Regions from separate parts of the Thermoanaerobacterium sp. CMT5567-10 genome, predicted to be linked through region 1. Evidence: riboswitches for the same ligand, from Rfam matches in the RefSeq annotation. Region 1 holds a riboswitch; each other region holds the start of a gene.
The links. Region 1 has a riboswitch for thiamine pyrophosphate ahead of thiT (energy-coupled thiamine transporter ThiT). Riboswitches for the same ligand answer to the same signal wherever they lie in the genome.
Positions count from the first base shown of each region.

Region 1 (4,219 bases):
TTGGTAAGACTGGAGTAGAAGTATCAGCACTTGGCTTTGGAGCTATGAGGCTTCCTATCGTAGGTGGCGACTATAGCAAAATAGATGAAGCTGAAGCGATAAAAATGATAAGATATGCCATTGATAACGGTGTGAATTACGTTGATACTGCATATCCATATCATGAAGGGCAAAGTGAAATTGTGGTAGGTAAGGCTCTAAAGGATGGTTACAGAGAAAAGACGTATTTGGCAACAAAACTTCCGTCATGGTTGATTAATGAGAAAGAGGATATGGACAAATATCTAAATGAGCAGTTAAAAAAGCTTGACGTTGATCATATTGACTTTTATCTTTTACATGCACTTGACAAAGAAAGATGGGATAAGTACAAAAGGCTTGATGTGTTTAGCTGGATGGAAAAAGTCAAAAAAGAAGGCAAAGTCAAATTCATAGGTTTTTCATTCCATGATGAATACAACGTTTTTAAAGGCATAATCGATGATTATGATAAATGGGATTTTTGCCAGATACAGTATAATTACATGGATGTAAACAACCAAGCAGGTACAAAAGGGCTTAAGTATGCTGCGTCGAAAGGGTTAGCCGTAATTGTAATGGAACCTATAAGAGGAGGTAAGCTTGCAGGAGATCCGCCAGAGGCTATCAAAGAACTGTGGAATAGTGCAAGCGTCAAAAGGACACCTGCAGAATGGGCTTTGCAGTGGGTATGGAATCATCCAGAAGTTTCTCTTGTTTTAAGCGGAATGAGTACGATGGAGCAAGTGAAACAAAATATAGAGAGTGCCTCAAGGTCAAAAGCCAATGGCTTAACTGAAGATGAGGTAAAACTCGTAGATAAAGTCAGAGAAACTTATAAGAAGCTTTCACCTGTTGGTTGCACTGCTTGTAACTACTGTATGCCATGTCCAAATGGTGTGAATATACCAAAGAATTTTGCAATTTACAATGAATCACACATGTACAACAACTACAATGAATCACTTAGAAATTATAATAATTTAAATGAGGGGAAAGCCAGTTCCTGTGTGGAGTGCGGAGAGTGCGAGACAAAATGTCCTCAGCATTTGACGATAATTGATTATTTGAAAGATGTTAGAAAATATTTTAAAGATGCGGTTTAAAAAAGAGGAAGATGAAATCTTCTTCTTTTTTTAAAATAAAAATATTTTTTAAAGCGCTTGTTTTGTGGTTTCACTTATGAAATAATTAGAAGTGAATATATATCATAGAAGGGAGTGTCAAGGATGGTTCAAAGCGGATTTATGCTATTTCTTCAGTATTTTGTGGCTTTGGCTACACCGGTTGTTTCAGTCGTTTTCTTAGTGTTTTACATAGTTTATACATTGAAAAAAATGAAAAAGATTGATTCAATAGAAAAAAGTCTTGCAAAAATAGCATCTTTGAGTGAATCAGAATCTGAATTAGTTGATGACTTTGATGATGAATTTGCTGATGACGATGTCGATGATGACGCTGATGCAGAAATAAAGATTAAATAACACATTATTTAAAAGCCCAGGATGTGATAAAGTGTTGTATGATTATCTAGATACACCCATTGGAAGGCTGACGATATATTCAAGTGAAAATGGCATAATGAGGATAGATTTTCCAAATGATAAGCATATGAAATGTGATAGAGGAACGAATGAGTTTATAGATAGCTGTAAGAAGCAGCTTAAATTGTATTTTGACGGACGATTGAGGGAATTCAAAATAAAGCTGGATATAAGAGGGACTGATTTTCAAAAATTAGTCTGGAAAGAACTTATGAAGATTCCGTACGGTTTTTATGCTACATACGGCGAAATTGCAAAAAGAATAGGTAAGCCAAATGCATCAAGGGCTGTAGGAAATGCTCTCAACAAGAATCCAATACCTATCGTTATACCTTGTCATAGGGTCATTGGCTCTGATATGACATTGAAGGGTTTTGGCGGTGGACTTAATATAAAAGCATTTTTGCTTAAGCACGAAGGTATTGTATTTAAAAAATAATTTTATTATAATATAATATAAATTAATAAACAGACTATGTCCGCTGGGGGTGCTTTTAGCTGAGATGGCAGATGCCAAACCCCTAGAACCTGATTAGGTTAATGCCTACGAAGGGAATGCGGCAAAAGACCGCATTTGCAGTGCGGTTTTTTTGTTTTAAGCGGCACATAGCCTCAAAAAAAGGAGGTTATTTTTATGTCCTATATCATCAGCGTTTTCTCTGATTTTTCCAAAATAAAACCTGCTACATTATCAATTATAATAGCAATTTTGTTTGCTGCATTTTTGTTTTACATCTTAAGAAATAGTGTCAAGTTTAATGTCAAAATGCTGGTATATGGTGGTTTAGCAATAGCAATATCGTTTGTTTTGTCGTATATAAGGTTTTACCACTGGCCACAAGGTGGCTCTATAACACCTGCTAGTATGCTTCCTTTGTTTGTCTTTGCATACTATTATGGAGCAGGGCCTGGTATTTTAGTAGGAATGGCTTATGGAATGCTTCAGCTTATACAAGATCCTTATGTGGTACACTGGATACAGCTTCTTTTAGATTATCCATTGGCATTTGGTGCCTTAGGACTTGCAGGGTTTTTCAAGAAAAACTTAAGTCTTGGGGTTTTAGTTGGTGGTTTTGGCAGGTTTTTTTCACATTTTCTATCAGGTGTCTTTTTCTTCGCTAGCTATGCACCAAAAGGCATGAATCCCGTAGTATATTCGCTTCTTGTAAATGGGATATTAGTAGGTGTGGAAGTCTTAATATGCTTTGTGGTATCTATTATTCCACAAGTGAGAAACGCAATTGATATTGTGAAAAAGAGAGCTTTAGCGTAGAAAATATGTATTTAAGACCCTCTTCTTGGCGGAAGAGGGTTTAATAATTTTTGTACAACAAATCAATTTTGATGGTATAATATTAGATAGCAAATGAAAATAAACTATATTGATAGAGTATTTTAACGTATTTTTAATCAAACTTTAATCCAAATTTAATATTTTGATGAGATAATCAATATAGTTGATTGCGAGGGTCTTTAAAATGGATAAAATGAAGATTTTAATACTTTATGAAGATATAGGTACTGGACATAAAAGAACTGCAATAGCATTAAAAAAATCATTTGAAAAAAGAAGTAATGTTGAGGTGTTTGTGGAAAATCCACTTGGAGAGAAGTTCCCAAGCCTTTCGTATTTGACGACTCGAATTTACCTAAAAACATTAAAATTAACACCTGAATTATGGGGATATCTTTACGAAATGGAAAGGGATAAAATAGAGAGACGTATAAATAAACTGGTAGGCATATCGGTTTATACTTTTATCAAAGATTATGTATTAAATTTAAAACCTGATGCAGTAATATGCACGCATCCATTTTCTTGTTCTATTTTATCTCATGTAAAAAGGGATCTTAATATACCTATATATGCCATACTGACTGATTATGATGTCCATGCATATTGGATACATCATCAGATAGACGGTTATTTTGTGGGTTCAAGTGAAATGAAGACTCAGATGAAAAGTATGGGTATATCTGACGATAAAATTTATGTTACAGGAATACCTATCGATGAGGAGTTTTACGTCAAGAAAGATAAATTTGATATGAGGCAAAAATTAGGGTTTTCTTTAGATAAACCGCTTGTGCTGATTATGGGTGGTGGGCTTGGACTTGGAAATATTAAAAAAGCTGTTAATGTCATACAAAACCATAAAGATCTACAGATTGCTGTAATATGTGGATTAAATAAAAACTTAAAAGCTAAAATTGAAGAAATTGCTGATGATAATGTCTTTATATATGGACATGTGGATAATGTACATGAATTTATGGAGGCGGCAGATGTACTCGTAACAAAAAGTGGTGGTTTAACTGTCACAGAAGCGATAACTAAAAAGTTGCCTATGATTATTTTTGACCCTATTCCAGGGCAAGAAGAGCGCAACCTTGAATATTTGCTTAAAAAGAGGATTGCCTTAAGAATCAAGGATATAGAAAAACTGGATAAAAAAGTAATAGACTTATTAGGAGATAGTAAAAAAATAAATGAAATGAAAGATCGAATGGGCGAGATTGGTATATATCATTCTGCAGATAAAGTATGTAACATTGTTATAAACAATATAAAAAAGGATGCTATAAGGGTGTAAGGAGGTTTCATTCAGTGTTGGGAGTTAAGAAATTGATTATTGCGGAAGATAGGAATGTATTTT
Region 1 is NZ_CP130558.2:1,433,180-1,437,398, reverse strand. Features, by position in the region: gene Q2T46_RS07485 (aldo/keto reductase) at 1-1,124, shown strand, start outside; gene Q2T46_RS07480 (hypothetical protein) at 1,248-1,502, shown strand; gene Q2T46_RS07475 (methylated-DNA--[protein]-cysteine S-methyltransferase) at 1,534-2,001, shown strand; TPP riboswitch at 2,037-2,135, shown strand; gene thiT (energy-coupled thiamine transporter ThiT) at 2,197-2,835, shown strand; gene Q2T46_RS07465 (MGDG synthase family glycosyltransferase) at 3,041-4,156, shown strand; gene Q2T46_RS07460 (phosphatase PAP2 family protein) at 4,171-4,219, shown strand, end outside.

Region 2 (4,219 bases), 1.2 Mb from region 1:
ATATATCACAAGTAGATTTTTTCTTTTTAATCGTGTTTTGACAATGGAAATCGTCGAAACAGCAGCAGAATAAACATCCATAAAAGTCGTAGTAACCGTAGATAGGAGTATTATGAGAAGCGGCACAACCCCTGTTTTTATTGATGCAAAATATGAAATTATATCCTTTCCACCTGTTTTCAAAGCCACATAAAGTCCTATAAAATACATAAAGCAGCTTGCTATGAAATATCCTGCAAATGTATAAATAAAGCTGGACTTTCCATCTTTACTGTTCATTGTGTAATCTCCAACCAATGGAAGCCATGATATAGGCATAGCAACAGCAAGCTCTACAGCACCGCTGAAGCTCATGTCTCCCGTTACTGACGCTATTTTCCCACCTTTTAAATATGCAACTACAAAAATAGTCAGGATAAACAGAAGTACAACAGCAATATTGTTTATCCAGTAAGCTTCATTGTCAAAGAATAAGGTCCACAGTAAAACAGATACACCTACTATAAAAATCCCTAAAGAAGTAGACATGCCAATAGCACCATTGAAAGCCTTTGCAGATTGTATTATCATAACAGCCGTCCAACCAATCAATTGAAGCACATTTAAAAATCCTATAAAGATCATGCCTCTGTCGCCTAAAACACCTTTCGTGGACTCTATTGCAGGCTCTTTAACCTTATAAGACATGAGCCCTCCTAAAGCAAAAAACAAAGTGCCGATTATGTGACCCAATAATATGCTTAGAATACCTTTAGTTAAGCCCAATGGTGCAAAGTATGAACCAGTATAAACCTCTGCAATCGATATTGCAGCACCTGCCCATATCAAAAATAACGTCGAGTTCTTAATCTTCATAGTCTATACCTGCCTTCTTATAAAGATCTACTAAATGTCCTACAGGTCCTACTCCTTTACCTATCTCAAGAGAATTTTTAATAGCCTCTGTTATATAGCTTTTTGCGCCTATAACGGCATCTTTCAAGCTTAATCCTCTTCCAAGATATGAAGCTATTGCAGAAGAGTATGTACATCCTGTCCCATGTGTATTTTTGGTGCCAATCCTCTCCTGTGGTAAACTTAAAAATTCATTTCCATCGAAAAACACATCAGTAGCATTTTCTACTGAATGACCGCCTTTTACGACGACGGCTTTTACACCCATATCGATGATTTTCTTGGCAGCCTCCTTCATGTCTTCAATTCCCTCAATATTCATACCAGTAAGTTCACATGCCTCTGGTATATTTGGCGTTATTATGTCTGCCATAGGCAAAAGCTTTGTCTTCAATGCGTCTATGGCGTCTTCTTTTAGAAGGTAGTATCCGCTTTTTGATATCATTACAGGATCTAATACGACGTTTTTTGGATTCCATCTTCTAAGTGATGATGCAATAGCGTCAATGATTTCTTGGCTGGATACCATACCTATTTTCACAGCATCTACTTCTGTATCTTCAAATACGCAATCAATCTGCTTTTTGATGATATCTGCATCCATCTCCCTTACATCAAAAACTCCTACAGTATTCTGTGCCGTAACTGCCGTTATGACGCACATGCCGTATACACCAAGGGCGCAAAACGTTTTTAAATCTGCTTCTATGCCAGCTCCACCAATGCTGTCAGAGCCTGCAATTGTAAGTAACTTTCTCACATCGATTCCTCCTTTTTTGTATGCCTTAAGGAAATACAAAATGAAAAAAGTGTGCCGGATAAGCACACTTAAAGTCCACTGTACTCCCTACGCCGGCATTATCCAGATCAGGTTATGGGTCATAGCAGAAATAGCTGCTAACTCTCAGCCGGGCTATCATCCCAGCTCCCCAGACAAAATATTAACTTTTATTTAATTTTAACACAAATTATCTGACTTGTACAGGATATTTCACTCTATCGTCAAATTTTCCTGCTGGTAGTTGTACAAATTATAATATACACCTTTTCTATTCATAAGCTCTTCATGTGTGCCTTCTTCTTCTATCCCATTTTCAGTAAGTACGATTATCCGCTTAGCATTTCTTATAGTTCCTAACCTGTGGGCGATTATGAGGGTAGTCCTGTTTTTCGATAGATTTTCAATAGACTTCTGGATAATCGATTCACTTTTATTATCAAGTGACGATGTTGCCTCATCAAGTATAAGTATCGGAGGATTTTTCAAAAACATCCTCGCAATAGATATCCTCTGCTTTTGCCCACCAGAAAGCTTTACACCTCTTTCACCAATATACGTATCATAGCCATCTTTAAGCTCCATTATGAAGTCGTGAGCATTTGCTGCTTTTGCCGCATTGATTATGTCTTCATCACTGGCATTTAAGTTTCCATATGCAATATTTTCTTTTATTGTGCCCGAAAACAAAAATACATCCTGCTGGACAATACCTATATTTTCTCTCAATGATGATAGCTTCACATCCCTTATATCTATACCGTCAATTTTTATAGAACCAGCATCTATCTCGTAAAATCTCGGTATAAGGCTCAGAAGTGTGGTCTTACCTGCACCTGACGGTCCTACTATCGCAACCGTCTCCCCATGTTTTATCTTAAGGTTTATTCCAGATAAGACTTCTTTTTTGTTGTCGTAGCTAAATGTGACATTGTCAAACTCAATATCGCCTTTCACATTTTTTAACTCTATCGCACCTTTTTTATCAGCTATCTCCGGCTCCGTATCCATAAGCTCTACAAAGCGCCTAAATCCTGCCATTCCTTGCTGGTACTGCTCTATAAACCGCAAAAGGACAGTCAAAGGCTGTAAAAACTGACTAATGTATATTATATATGCCACCAAGTCGCCTGTATTTATAAGCCCTTTTGATATGAAGTATCCACCTGCGGCAAGAGTTATCACAACTGATATATTAGAAAGAAAATTTACACTAGAATCGAATATTCCAATATGCTTTACTGCTTTTGACCTGGCGCTTTTGTACATGGAGCTTTTATTATCAAACTTTAATTTTTCAAATTTTTCCCTTACAAATGATTTGACAACCCTTATTCCTGTGATGCTTTCTTCCAATGTAGCATTCATCTGTGCCTGCGTCTCACGGACATTCTTCCATATAACTTCAAACTTATTGTTGTAAATATACATGTATATAAACATAAAAGGTATTATAGTAAATACAACCAGTGTCAGCCTTACATCAATTGTTAGCAAAAGTATGAATGTGCCTATTATCCTTATAATGGACAAAAAAAGATCCTCTGGACCATGATGTGCTACTTCTGCTATTTCATTTAAGTCATTGACAACCCTTGACATTATATAGCCTGTCTTTGTATTGTCATAGTAGTTCATAGACAGTTTCTGAAGATGTGCAAAAGCATCTTTTCTCATATCGTACTCTATGCTTACTCCCAACACGTGCCCGTAGTATCCAACTATGTATTCAAGTATCATCCTTCCAAAGTACATAATAGCCAATAGTATTGCAAACCTGTATATAAGGCTAAAATCTTTATTTGGTATGACATTATTTATCACATTTCTAGTAACCATAGGAAAAACCAAATCTGAAGCAGATATAAAAAATGCACATGCCATGTCAAGAATAAAAAGCCATATATGCGGCTTGTAATACGACGCAAATCTCTTTATTAGTTTCAAGGAATCCCCCCCAATTGAAAAACCACAGGCAAAAACCTGTGAAAGTTTACATAATACCACTATAAATAAATTTTACTATAATAGATAGTTTATAATATCGATTAATAATTGTCAACTTTATCAAAAGTCAAACAGTTCACGTCTAACAATGAAAAATAGTATTAAAAACATTTGAAGACGAATAAAAATTTATAAGCATTGGAATTTTCACATTCTTTTATTAAAATATTTTAACTTCTAAAATACATTTGCCTTGAATAATCAATTCTCAGGTAATATAATGGTTTTGATTTAACTTAAAAGGAGGTCATTATAATGTATAAACTATCTAAAGAAAACCACATCTTCAGCTTTGCAAAAAACAATAAACCTAATATTTTTGTAAATGACGGCGATGATGTGGAAATCGAAACTCTAGATTGCTTTTCTGAACAGATCAAAACAAATTATGACAAATTGGAAACAATGGATTGGGACAAAGTAAACCCTGCAACAGGTCCAATCTATGTGAATGGCGCAAAAGAAAATGACGCACTTGAAGTGACAATTAAAAAGATCGACATAAAAGATAAAGGTGTCGTTGCAACCGGAAAGGATTTA
Region 2 is NZ_CP130558.2:2,641,806-2,646,024, reverse strand. Features, by position in the region: gene cytX (putative hydroxymethylpyrimidine transporter CytX) at 1-855, opposite strand, end outside; gene thiD (bifunctional hydroxymethylpyrimidine kinase/phosphomethylpyrimidine kinase) at 845-1,654, opposite strand; TPP riboswitch at 1,721-1,836, opposite strand; gene Q2T46_RS13440 (ABC transporter ATP-binding protein) at 1,886-3,619, opposite strand; gene Q2T46_RS13435 (acetamidase/formamidase family protein) at 3,932-4,219, shown strand, end outside.
Region 2: another riboswitch for thiamine pyrophosphate. It lies ahead of thiD (bifunctional hydroxymethylpyrimidine kinase/phosphomethylpyrimidine kinase); the one in region 1 lies ahead of thiT (energy-coupled thiamine transporter ThiT).

Region 3 (4,219 bases), 880 kb from region 1:
CAAATTTCAAAAATCCTTCTTGTTTTTAAAAATTTTTTTCTAGAAAAATAAAACATGAATGAGTGCTAAAAAATAAGGCACAAGATAGTTTTCACTTGTGCCTTGAAAAAGTATGTATAAAAGTCTATTTGTTGTTTTTTTCAATCATTTCTTCTACTTCCTTTGCTCCTTCTTCATACAGCTTTTCTTCGTCTGGAGATAATTCCTTCAAAAGCCTCAAAAATTCTCCAGCATGCACTCTTTCTTCGTTTGCTATATCTACTAAAACGTCTTTTGCTAATTTGTTATCTGTTGACTCTGCTAGCTGCATGTATAACTGTATAGCCTCATACTCTGCCGCCACCATAAATCGTATAGCTCTTATAAGCTCCTCATGTGTAATCTTGTTTTTATTTGCAAGCCCAGCAAATGGAGTACCAAAACCAGGCATATTGTAGCCCCCTTTTATATTATATTCGATTACACATCCATTATATCATAAGAATAGCAATTTACCTAATTTTATCAATTTTACTCAAGAGCCTTTTCTAGTTGAATCTATAACAAGCTTACATCTTCTCCTTTAATAACTCTATTCATGTTTCTTACAGCGCACATATTTCCGCACATTGTACATGTTTCACTGTCATGTGGTAGAGATTCACTTCTATACCTCTGTGCTTTTTCAGGATCTATTGCTAATCTAAACATTTCATCCCAATCAAGCTTTTTTCTTGCATAAGCCATATCATTATCCCATTTTTCTGCATTGCGTATACCTTTTGCCAGATCTGCTGCATGGGCAGCTATTTTAGAAGCAATGATGCCTTCCTTCATATCTTCAATCGTTGGAAGCCTCAGATGTTCCGCAGGTGTAACATAACACAGGAAATCCGCCCCACTTGCTGCAGCAATGGCACCGCCAATTGCACTTGTAATGTGATCATATCCAGGGGCAATATCTGTTACGATTGGTCCCAATACATAAAACGGCGCACCATGACATAGCTTTTTCTCCAGCAAAACATTTGCTTCGATTTCATTTAGCCTCATATGACCAGGTCCCTCAATTATCACTTGAACATTCTTTTCATAAGCTCTTTTTGCAAGTTCGCCCAGGGTTATAAGCTCTTTTATTTGGCATGCATCTGTCGAATCACTTATACAACCTGGCCTTAATGCATCGCCAAGGCTTATGGTTACATCGTACTCAGCACATATGTCAAGAATATCATCAAAATACTCATAAAAAGGATTTTCATTATCATTTAATTCCATCCACGTATATAACAAAGAGCCTCCGCGTGAAACGATATTAAGAAGTCTTTCATTTCTTTTAAAAATTTCCGCTGTCTCTCTATTTATGCCTGCATGGATGGTCATAAAATCAACGCCATCTTGTGCATGCCTTTCAACGATTTTTATAAATTCTGAAGGAGTTATGTCTTTTAAATCTTTGTCGTAATATCCTACAGCATCATATACTGGAACAGTACCTATCATGGCTGTAGAAATACCTATCAATCTGTTTCTAAATTCAAAAGTTTTACCATATGAACTTAAATCCATGATTGACTCTGCTTTCATTTCTATTGCTTTTTTTGCCTTTTCTAATTCTGCATCTACATTGTTGCAGTCCCTTGATACACCTAGGTTTACATTTATTTTTGTTCTAAGGCCTGCCCCTACACCTTCTGGACTAAGTGCTTCATGGTTTTTATTCGCAGGTATAACTACTTCACCAGAAGCTATCTTACTCATCAATAAATCAACTTCAATATCTTCTTTAGCTGCCACAACATTCATCTCTTCTGTAATAATTCCTTTTTTTGCTGCGTCTAACTGTGTAGTATAATTCATCATGGTCATCCTTTCATAAATTATTTTTTTGATACTTGTAAAATGAAGGGGAGAAAGAAGGTAGTATTTAATGTCATAATAATAAAAAAGCCTTACCGCATGGTAAAGCTTTATAATAACAGACATTTGCTTCCCTACGGTAGTATTAACTACATCAGGTTCTAAGGGTCAGGTTTTACCTTCTCAACCAAAATGGTTCCCCCGCAAACTAATTTCACAAGTATTAAATTTAATCTAATTATACTTTAAAACAGTAAATTTGTAAAGGTAAAAAATTATATCCATAGTATTTTAAGTAAAAGCAATTAGAGCTTGTAAGCCTCAAATCACTCCTCTATCATGATAGATTGCATGTCTTCTATAAACTGTACTACATCCCTTCTTAAATTATCAACAGTATGGGGGAAAATATCTAGTAGTCTTTCTATGCGTTCTGATACTAGGTTAAATCCATAAACATTACGAAATACATGACAAAATCCCCTAAATTCATTAAGCAAAAACTTTGAATTAGAACTAATAAAAGCCGGCCTTTCTCCTTCTATAGGAGTCGACATTTGTTCAAGTAATTCTAGATGCCATTCAGAGCTTGAAGGGATCAAATTATCTATATTTCTACCCACAATTTTAAACATATTCTCAACGGAAGTATAAAAATCATGAAAAATAGAGCCAACAGCCCTTAGCATGAAATCATCAGCCAATTTCTCTCTTCTGTTTTTACTATCTAATAAGCCTCTCTCATTTAAAGTATCATATAATTTCTGTATATTCTCAAGTTCTAACTGTAGTCTTGCTAATGTGACTTTAATTTTATTAATATCCGTCACTCTATAATCTTCCCTTCTCTTAATATTTCATTTAGCAGAGATTTATAAGCTTCTTTTTGCGTAACTATGCTTATTTTATAAGGCTTTGCAACATTTTCAACATCAATCAACATTGTCCAATAGTTAAATTTACTATCATCCCATCCATCAATAAAAATATCAATATCAGATAGATTATAAAAACGGTCATCTCTTGCAAGTGAACCATACAATATAACCTTATCAACAAAATACTTTTCTTTTAATATCTTTGCAATTTTATATACTCTATCAAAAGCTTCTTTTTTTCTATACGTTTCTATTTCTCTATCTTTCTTGACTTTTATACGCCATGTTTCACGTATATTTTTTCTCTCTTGATCCGAAAGCGGCACAATATCACCACCTAAAATTTATACGGCTTAATTTTATCATTTTACATCAAAATAATCAATTCACTTAAAATATATAATAAACCATCAAAAAAGTGAAGGGGGTTCCTTCACTTTTAATTTAACATTCACAAACAGGCTTAACATTTATATTTGACCTGTATTCAGTTTCTGCCCAAAATATTCTATCTGCAACCATAGCTTCAGGGTTTAATTCTACACCCTTTAATATAAGCTCTTTAAATTTATTGTATCCAGCTCTGTCTATCAAGTGACCTCCATGGAGATATACTGGTTTATGATTCAATACTTCCGCAGAGAAATCTTGCCAATTTTTAAGTATGCCCAGCACTACATCTTCTGTTACCCAATTCAAGAAAATCTTTCCCATCCGAGGTGTCTGTTTTCCGGTTCTACCACCAATGAGGACTCTGTAGAATTTCTTAGGATTTCTAGACCAAGCGCCTGTAGGACATACAAGTGCACACTCACCACAACCAACACAACAGCATGAATCTTTCTCGATTTTTCCATTTACCATGTATAAAACACCTGTAGCATGTTGTTTACAAGCCTCGATACATTTCTTGCATCCTATACAGCGATCATAATCATATTCTGTTTTAGTGATGCCGATAATTCCAAAATCGTTGAAATGAGCCTTTGCACAGTCATTAGGACATCCGGCTATGCTGACTTTTATATGATAATCACTTGGAAAGACGATTTTTTCAATTTTCCTTGCAAGTGATGTTGTGTCGATATTTGCCTTTATGCAGTGTTTATTTCCTATGCAAGCCATGATGTTTCTAGAACCTATCGTTGGATATCCATTGTCATCTACTTCCATGTCAACACCACAAAGCTCTACTTCTATCTCTTTAATGAACGTCTTTATATACTTATTGACTTCATCGATATTTTCGTACTTTATTCCAGGAATTGATAAAGTTTGTCTAACGCCAAGATGAAATTGTCCATTCCCCCATGTTTTTGCAATATGCTCTACATATGACAGATATTTAGCATCCATTACACCGCCTGGAACGCGCATCTGCAGCATGAATTCACCGCGGACTTTCGATTGCCTGTAACAATTTCTGCGGACTTTTTTTACATCTATATCATAGTTCATTACATACACCTCCACATTTAATCAAGTAAATCCTTTGCTTTTGT
Region 3 is NZ_CP130558.2:555,564-559,782, forward strand. Features, by position in the region: gene Q2T46_RS02960 (ferritin family protein) at 125-430, opposite strand; gene thiC (phosphomethylpyrimidine synthase ThiC) at 538-1,839, opposite strand; TPP riboswitch at 1,953-2,052, opposite strand; gene Q2T46_RS02970 (hypothetical protein) at 2,166-2,669, opposite strand; gene Q2T46_RS02975 (nucleotidyltransferase family protein) at 2,666-3,043, opposite strand; gene asrC (sulfite reductase subunit C) at 3,162-4,175, opposite strand; gene asrB (anaerobic sulfite reductase subunit AsrB) at 4,193-4,219, opposite strand, start outside.
Region 3: another riboswitch for thiamine pyrophosphate. It lies ahead of thiC (phosphomethylpyrimidine synthase ThiC); the one in region 1 lies ahead of thiT (energy-coupled thiamine transporter ThiT).

Region 4 (4,219 bases), 1.5 Mb from region 1:
AAGGATGGGCATTTGCCTGGAGAGGTTTGATTTCTGGTGAGATGTTGGTATCTGCAACAGGTCTTGGACAGATTCTTTCAAAAGGAAAAGATGCATCTAATATAAGCCAGGTTGTTGCTGTAATGCTGATAATTTTAAGTTTAGGCTTAATCATAGATAAATTTGTATTTGGAAGAATAGAAAGATCAATAAGGTGTAGATGGGGTTTGATGTAAAATTTTTATATTATGAGGTGAGATATAATGAGCATAGATAAATTGAATCTTGAATTATTAAATAATGAATATAAAAATAAAAGCCCATTTGAGATTATAAAGTATGTTTATGATAAAATTGGTGCATCTCGTGTCGCATTAGCTTCAAGTCTTTCAATAGAAGATCAGGTTTTAACACATATACTATTGAAAATTGATAATAAAGCAAGGATATTTTTTATCGATACTGGAAGACACTTTCAATCAACTTATGATCTGATGGAACGAACAATGAGAAGATATCATTTTAATTACGAAGTGTATACTCCTGAAAATTATGACTTAGAACCACTGATTAGAGAATATGGTCCGAATCTTTTTTACAAAAACGTTGATCTTAGGAAAAAATGTTGTGAAATTAGAAAAGTAAAACCCCTAAAAAGAGTTCTTTCTACGGTTGATGGATGGATATGTGGCTTAAGGAGACAGCAATCTGTAACTCGTGAGAATGTAAATATATTTGAGTGGGATTATAATCATTCTATATATAAGATAAATCCCATTGCATTTTGGACAGAAAATATGGTTTGGGATTATATAAAAAAAGAAAATATCCCTTACAACAGCCTTTATGATAAAGGCTTCAGAAGCATTGGATGTCAGCCTTGTACAAGGGCTGTAAAGCCTGGAGAAGATGTTAGAAGCGGAAGATGGTGGTGGGAAGATCCAGATAAAAAAGAATGTGGACTTCACATTCAAAAGCATAATGCTGAGTAATCAGATTAACTAACTGTAGGAATAATTTTGCAAATCCGATTAAGCAGCTAATTTATTAATTATTGTGCTTTTAAACGATTGATATTTTTCTAGCATAGTTTATCAATATTTTTTCATCGTTTTAGCTGCTGCATAAGAAAATTTAATATATCTTTAGCTTTTGGTGGACAGCCATTAACGGAATGTGTAAAATTTCTGGTACACATTCCGATCCCTATTCCATCAATTTCTTTTTCTTTAAATCCTTGACCAATGTATATCCTTTTTTCGAGATATTTTAAAAGTCCTTGTTCATCAAGACGACCTAATGCATGAATTAAACTGCCATAACATGCTGAACAAGAATTATTTTCTACAACCCATTTTGATAAATGTTGAACTTTTCTACCTGGATTTGTAAAATGCGTTTGTGCAATATCATCACTATTTAATTCTATTATATTTGCTTTTTGCAGAACTGCACTTCCTACACCTATACTTTCTGCAATTTTTATGTATTCTATATCGTATGGATTATAACCCATTAATTCAGCAGCATAAGAATCGATTAAAACTGGATCTTTACCGGCTATAATGCGGTTCATCTCCACCGGATTACCACCTTCTTCGAAATCAAGGTCACCTATTAATCCATCGACAATGTGTAGAGAAGGTTTTAAAATTTTATTTAGATAAGCTATTGGCTTATGAAGACCAAGCGAATGAAATCTTCTTTTCTCTTTATCTGGAATGCAGCCTTTCATATTTTTTAATGCACATGTAATTCTAGTTTGGCAGTGACCTTTCAATACTGGCAAATTTATAAGATAATTTAAAGACATTGGCTTGTCACAAATACTTACCGAAAAATCATCTACATTATATATGTGAAAAGAATCTTCTTTATTATCAAAAAGAGAAACATTATACTTTTTTGATATTTTATCGTATCCACATACTTTAAAAGCTTTCTTAGTGCTTTCTCCAATCCATGAGCTTTCTAAAATAACAATATTGTTAAAACCAAAATCTTTAAGATATTCAATGATTCCGCATATCATATCAGTGGACGTGGTTGCACCAGATTCAGGAACTTTTGCTACTACTAGATTTGGTTTTAGCCCAATTAACATATCTTTATTAAGTTCATTTTCAATTTTGATTGTTTTTAAAAGATTTTTCACAGTTTCCTTACCATTGCTTCCGTAGATTACATATATATCATTTTTATTCATATACATCACCTTTATTAATTATATCATAAGATAAATTATTGTTTACGAATAATTAGAAAATTGTATAGTTAAATACTAATTGATACTTAATTGAAAAAGTAATTTCTAACCCCATTTCGTTGAACAGTAGAAATGTTTGCTTTTTTAAAATAATTGTTGAATTTTTTTGAATTTGTAGTATAATTGGTTTATACAAATTATTGAAAACTAATTATATTCAAGTGCTAGGGAGCCAAAAAGTGGCTGAGAGGGGATCTGTTCCCGACCTTTTGAACCTGTCAGGGTAATGCCTGCGTAGGGAAGCACGGAAGAAGAAATTTGTGCCTACCTATTTGGGTAGGCATTTTTAATTTAAAAATTAAAAAAAGTTGATTATAAAGGAGATGGTTTTTACGATGAAAAATATTAAAAATCCTATTTCAGATGAAAAAATAAGCAGATTGATTCTCAAAAGTTATTTTGAGGATCTTTACAATGCTGTTTCATCAGATGTAATTATTACAGGTGCTGGGCCATCAGGTCTTTATTGTGCTATTTTGCTTGCAAAAAATGGTTTTAAGGTAACTGTTCTTGATAAAAAACTTTCACCTGGTGGAGGAATATGGGGAGGTGCAATGAGTTTTAATAGAGTTGTTTTGCAAAAAGACGTAAAAGACATTTTGAAAGAGCTAAATATACCATATAATGAAGAAGAAAATGCCTTAATAGTATCTTCGATAAGTTTTGCCAGTAATCTAATTGCAAAGGCAACTTCCTTTAGTAATATTAAATTTTTCAATTTGATTTCAGTTGTAGACTTATATTATATTGACGAAAAAATTTCTGGAGTAGTTGTTAACAATTCTACGATAGAGCTTCAAAAACTTTTTGTAGATCCTATGGTGCTTGTTTCAAAAGCAGTTTTAGATGCTACAGGGCATGATGCAGTTCTTGTAAGCTTTTATAACAAAAGAAGAAAAGTTGATATGATAAAAGAGTTTTTTATGAATGCTGAGCGAGGAGAAGAAGAGGTAATTAACAATACAAAGATGATAGCACCAGGATTATTTGTAGCAGGAATGGCTGCGAATAACGTATATGGCGGACATAGAATGGGTCCTATTTTTGGAGGAATGCTTTTATCTGGTAAGAAAGCTGCAAACCTGATTGCTGATTATTTAAATACTTATAAGAAATAAGAGGTTTTGAAAATGAGGTTACTCTAAATGTGCTGATTTTGAAAAGGCTTTATAAGTTATCATTTCTTTAGATATTGATATGAATCTCCATATTATGCTATAGCATAATAATCTTTGAGGAATTTAGTTATAAGGATCCAATATGAGGAAAAAATGAAGGCATGTCATTATTTTCTCATAAAGCCAAATAACTAGAAGAAAAGTTGTTTTACATAATGTATCTGATAACTATTTACTAGGTCAAAAAATAAAACATTGCTTGGAAAAGCACTTACATACAGACAACAGCAATAAAAAAATCGATTTTCATAAATCGGCTACGATAGGCTTTAATATTGGTGCCGAAGGTGGGACTCGAACCCACACGGTATTGCTACCACTGGATTTTGAGTCCAGCGCGTCTGCCAGTTTCACCACTTCGGCACGTCACATTAGATATATTATCATATTAAAAATAAAATTTCAATACCTAATTTGGAAATCTTGATTATTATGTTAATACGGGATAATATATATGTATCTAATATATGTGTGGAGTGAAATATATGGATAATAAAATAGACGATAGTAGAGAAAAGGCAGTATTAGTAGGAGTAATTATAAATGATGATGATAATGAAAGCATGGATGAATTAAAAGAGCTGGCAGAGACAGCCGGTGCAGAAGTTGTAGGTGTAATGACACAATCAAGAACAAACATAGATAGGACAAGTTATATAGGTAAAGGCAAGCTTATGGAATTAAAAGAATTTGTAGACAACATGGATATCGATTTAGTCATTGCTAATGATGAGTTATCAGGAAGTCAGATTAAAAATATAGAAGAAGCCATTGATAGGAAAGTCATTGATAGGAC
Region 4 is NZ_CP130558.2:2,937,413-2,941,631, forward strand. Features, by position in the region: gene Q2T46_RS15000 (ABC transporter permease) at 1-215, shown strand, start outside; gene Q2T46_RS15005 (phosphoadenylyl-sulfate reductase) at 243-971, shown strand; gene Q2T46_RS15010 (DUF362 domain-containing protein) at 1,085-2,185, opposite strand; TPP riboswitch at 2,402-2,503, shown strand; gene Q2T46_RS15015 (sulfide-dependent adenosine diphosphate thiazole synthase) at 2,581-3,363, shown strand; tRNA gene Q2T46_RS15020 (tRNA-Leu) at 3,700-3,786, opposite strand; gene hflX (GTPase HflX) at 3,909-4,219, shown strand, end outside.
Region 4: another riboswitch for thiamine pyrophosphate. It lies ahead of Q2T46_RS15015 (sulfide-dependent adenosine diphosphate thiazole synthase); the one in region 1 lies ahead of thiT (energy-coupled thiamine transporter ThiT).